Regions from separate parts of the Streptomyces vastus genome, predicted to be linked through region 2. Evidence: riboswitches for the same ligand, from Rfam matches in the RefSeq annotation. Region 2 holds a riboswitch; the other holds the start of a gene.
The links. Region 2 has a riboswitch for glycine ahead of gcvP (aminomethyl-transferring glycine dehydrogenase). Riboswitches for the same ligand answer to the same signal wherever they lie in the genome.
Positions count from the first base shown of each region.

Region 1: linked by a shared signal. The riboswitch ahead of gcvT (glycine cleavage system aminomethyltransferase GcvT) and the one ahead of gcvP (aminomethyl-transferring glycine dehydrogenase) in region 2 are both predicted to bind glycine.

Region 1 covers NZ_BAAASJ010000044.1:3,293-5,483, reverse strand. Annotated here, with positions in the region: gene ABD357_RS22655 (enhanced serine sensitivity protein SseB) at 1-77, opposite strand, end outside; gene ABD357_RS22650 (AAA family ATPase) at 197-892, opposite strand; glycine riboswitch at 1,091-1,205, shown strand; glycine riboswitch at 1,206-1,324, shown strand; gene gcvT (glycine cleavage system aminomethyltransferase GcvT) at 1,360-2,191, shown strand, end outside.
Region 2 covers NZ_BAAASJ010000065.1:8,460-10,650, forward strand. Annotated here, with positions in the region: gene gcvP (aminomethyl-transferring glycine dehydrogenase) at 1-891, opposite strand, end outside; glycine riboswitch at 1,072-1,168, opposite strand; gene ABD357_RS44830 (PRC-barrel domain-containing protein) at 1,289-1,660, shown strand; gene ABD357_RS25865 (DNA polymerase IV) at 1,704-2,191, opposite strand, start outside.

The DNA of each region.
Region 1 (2,191 bases), on a different contig from region 2:
GCGGCGAGCACCTCCTCCAACTCGTTGCCGGGCCAGCCGACGTGTGGATGGGGGTGCGCCTGTGCCGGGAAGTCCATCTGCCTCTACCACCTGCTCGAAACCCACTGCCGGAACCAGTGCCGGATAGGCCGGATACCACCGCCGGGGCAGCGACCGCTGCGACTGAAAACCCTAGCGCCCACGTGGCGCGAGCCGTTCAGTCGCCGAAGTCGATCCGCCGCAGCACGTCCGCCGCGGACCGGTCGATGAGGACGGCCGAACCGCAGCCTTCCGGCAGGTCACCCTTCTCGACGGAGCGCAGCAGCCGGGCGACCGCGGCGCGGTGCCGGGCGAAGGCGTACCGCGAGACCCCGCGGCCGCGCTCACGCTGGCCGTCCAGGGCCGTGTCCGGCGGAACGTCGAGCAGCAGCAGATGCAGCGTGCCGCCGCGGCGCCTGGCCTCGCGCGCGATCCAGTTGCGCACCCAGGCCTGGGTGCCGCAGTCGTGCACGACGACGCCCTCGCCGGAGCGCAGGGCACGGCGCAGGCCCGCGTAGTGCGCGGCCCGTACGAGAGGGCGGTAGACCGCGTACGGCAGAAAGCGGGACAGGCGGTGGTCCCAGCGGTCGCGGGTGTCCTGTGAGTCGATGCGCACGCCCGTCACGGCGCGGCGCATCAGGGTCGACTTGCCGCTGCCCGGCAGGCCCGTGACCACGACGAGATCGGCCGCGCCGAAGCGCAGGCCGTGCGGACTGTGTCCCGCGCGCTCCCGCAGATCACGGACGACGGGCGCCGGGAGCGGGCCGCACGCCTCTTTGGCCGGGACAGCCGGGACAGCGGGCTGCTTGGGCAGTGCGACGGCGGCACCCGTCGCGTACGCCGTGGTCCTGTTCACGCTGTTCGTCCTCCCCATGGGGTCGCGAGACCCATCCCCGTCGAGTGTAAAGAGAAGGTAATGCGAGCACCCTGTCGTTTTCGTTCTCGCCGTGCCACAGGCCCGTCACAGATCCCTGTGAACGACGTGAACGCCTCTGAGCCCCTGTGAAAGTCCCCCCTGCCGTGCCGCACCGATGCGTGCGATGATGTGCGCGCCAACTGCATACCGGCCGCTTGAATCCGCGCGGGAGAGTTCCGGGCACATGTACACGAAGGTGTACGAGTGTCCGGGCGCCGAAGGAGCAAGTTCCTCCCTTGAATCTCTCAGGCCCCGTTACCGCGCGGGCGAGGCACATCTGAAAAGCGGGCCGTCTCCTGGTAGCCAGGGCGTCGGCTCCACCCACGGTGCAAGCCAGTGACCGTACAGGTCATGGCGAACCTCTCAGGTTCCGATGACAGATGGGGAGGAACGACCTCGCCGTCATGCCTTGGGAGCCCTGTCCGATGAGCAGCACCATTCCACGCCGTACCGCACTCGATGCGCTGCATCGCTCGCTCGGCGCCACGATGACCGACTTCGCCGGCTGGGACATGCCCCTGCGGTACGGCTCCGAGCGCGACGAGCACCTCGCCGTACGTACGAAGGCGGGCCTCTTCGACCTCTCCCACATGGGCGAGATCACGGTCACCGGACCAGGGGCCGCCGCGCTGCTCGACTACGCGCTGGTCGGGAACCTCGGGAGCGTCAAGGCCGGCCGCGCCCGCTACACCATGATCTGCCGGGAGGACGGCGGCATCCTCGACGACCTGATCGTGTACCGGCTCGCGGAGACCGAGTACATGGTCGTCGCGAATGCGAGTAATGCGCAGACCGTCCTGGACGCGCTGACCGAGCGCGCCGCCGGTTTCGACGCCGAGGTCCGCGACGACCGCGACGCGTACGCGCTGCTCGCCGTCCAGGGCCCCGAGTCCCCCGGCATCCTGAAGTCGCTCACCGATGCGAACCTGGACGGCCTGAAGTACTACGCGGGCCTGCCCGGCACGGTCGCCGGCGTTCCGGCCCTGATCGCGCGCACCGGCTACACCGGCGAGGACGGCTTCGAGCTGTTCGTCGCCCCGGCCGACGCGGAAAAGCTGTGGCAGGCGCTGACCGAGGCGGGTTCCTCGGTGGGCCTCGTCCCCAGCGGCCTGTCCTGCCGGGACACGCTGCGTCTGGAGGCGGGCATGCCGCTGTACGGGCATGAGCTGTCGACCTCGCTCACCCCCTTCGACGCGGGGCTCGGGCGGGTCGTGAAGTTCGAGAAGGAGGGCGACTTCGTGGGCCGCGAGGCGCTCG
Region 2 (2,191 bases):
CTCGCGCACCGCCATGTACCCGGCGTGCGGCCCGCCGAAGCCCATCGGTACGCCGAAGCGCTGGGTCGTGCCGACCGCGATGTCGGCGCCGAGCTCGCCCGGCGAGGCAAGCAGCGTCAGCGCCAGCAGATCGGCGGCGACGGTGACGATCGCGCCCATCTCATGCGCCTGCTCGATGACGGCCTTGATGTCCCGTACGGCACCGGAGGCGCCCGGGTACTGGATGAGCACGCCGGTCACGCCGCGCTCGGCGACATCGGCCGGAATGCCCTCGCTGAGATCCGCGACGACCACCTCGACGCTGATCGGCTCGGCGCGCGTCTCGATGACGGCGATGGTCTGCGGCAGCGCGTCGGCGTCTACGAGGAAGACGCCGTTCTTGACCTTGCCCACGCGTCGCGACAGCGCCATGGCCTCGGCTGCGGCGGTGCCCTCGTCGAGCAGCGAGGCTCCCGACGTCGGCAGGCCCGTGAGGTCGGCGACCATGGTCTGGAAGTTCAGCAGCGCCTCCAGGCGGCCCTGCGAGATCTCCGGCTGGTACGGGGTGTACGCGGTGTACCAGGCCGGGTTCTCCATGACGTTGCGCAGGATCACCGGCGGCGTGAACGTGCCGTAGTAGCCGAGCCCGATCATCGAGTCGAGGACCTCGTTGCGGTCCGCGAGGGAGCGCAGCTCGGCGAGGACCTCGGCCTCGGAGCGCGCGGCCGGCAGCGCGAGCGCCTCGGCGTCCTTGATCACATCTGGCACCGCGGCGGACGTCAGCTCCTCGAGCGAGCCGTACCCCACCTGCGCGAGCATCTTGGCCCGGGCCTCGGTGTCGGGCCCGATGTGGCGCTGCTCGAAAGGGATTCCCCGTTCGAGCTCGGAGAGCGGAATGGGATGGGCGGTCATTTGCGGAGGCCTCCTGGTCTGACACGACCTTCGAGGGCACCACGGCGGGTGCCCGGACGGCCTCCCCCTCTGTCATCTCGACCTGAGAGCTTCACCGGTCCGCCGACTGTACGGCGTCCCGGCTTTCACCGTCGGTGAGAGCGGAAGCCGTCAAACACCCGCTCTGCTTTCCAGAGTGGCCTCGTCCGCGCGGTACGTGGGCCTGAGAGATTCCGGGGAGGATTTGCTCCTTCGGCGCCTCCGATGAAGCCTTGGAGGACTCTCCCGCACGGGGTCAGCGGCCGTTGACAGCGTACCAGCGGGCATCCCCCGAGTGGCCGCCCACCGCAAAGTGCCCTTTCGTAGTGCTTATGGATGCGTAGTGCTGACGGATGAGTTGTGACCAGATGGAGGGCCCGTGCAGACCGACATCGATCCGCGCAACCTGATCGGCCGCAAGGCGTTCGACCGCGACGGCCACAAGATCGGCACTGTCGACGAGGTCTATCTCGACGACGCGACCGGTACGCCGGAGTGGGCGGCCATACGCACCGGCCTCTTCGGCAGGGACGCCTTCGTGCCCCTGGAGCCCAGCGAACTCGTCGAGGGCACCTTGCGGATTCCCTTCGACCGCGCCCTGATCAAGGACGCCCCCGACTTCGGCGTCGGCCGCCACCTCTCCCCGGAACAAGAACTCCAGCTCTACCACCACTACGGCCTCGACGTAACACCCCCGCCCCCACCCCCGGACCGCGACTTCGGCCACTTGGCAGGCTCGGACGAGCCCTAGCGAAGTCCGGTGCGGTATTCCCAGCGGAGCGCTGTCGCCGAGGCTACGGTCTTCGCGAAACCAGCGGCAGCGGGTCCGCCGGCTCCAGTTCCGGATCGTCGATGCGAAAGGTGCGTACGCGCCCGGGTTCGGAGTCGGGCGTCTCGAACCGCACCGTGACCCGCCCGATGCCACTGCCCTGCACCCACCCGTGCCCGAACTCGGCATGCCGTACGTCATGCCCCGCAGCCCACCGACGCACGGCGGGCGCCTCCTGCTCATCGGCCGGCTCCTGCCCCTCGTCCTGCGCCGGATGCTCCGCCTCACCCGCGTGGGCCCGTGCCTCGGCCTGCGCCCGAACCTGCGCGAAGAGATCCTCCTGTGTGTAGTCGGCGAGCCCAGAAACCCCGACTCCCAGCAGCCGTACGCCTCCGGTGGTGTCCACAGACTCCAGCAGCCGCGCGGCCGCCTCCCGCACCACCGCGGCGTCGTCCGTGGGGCCCCGCAGAGTCTCGGAACGGGTCAGCGTCGAGAAGTCGTACCGCCGCACCT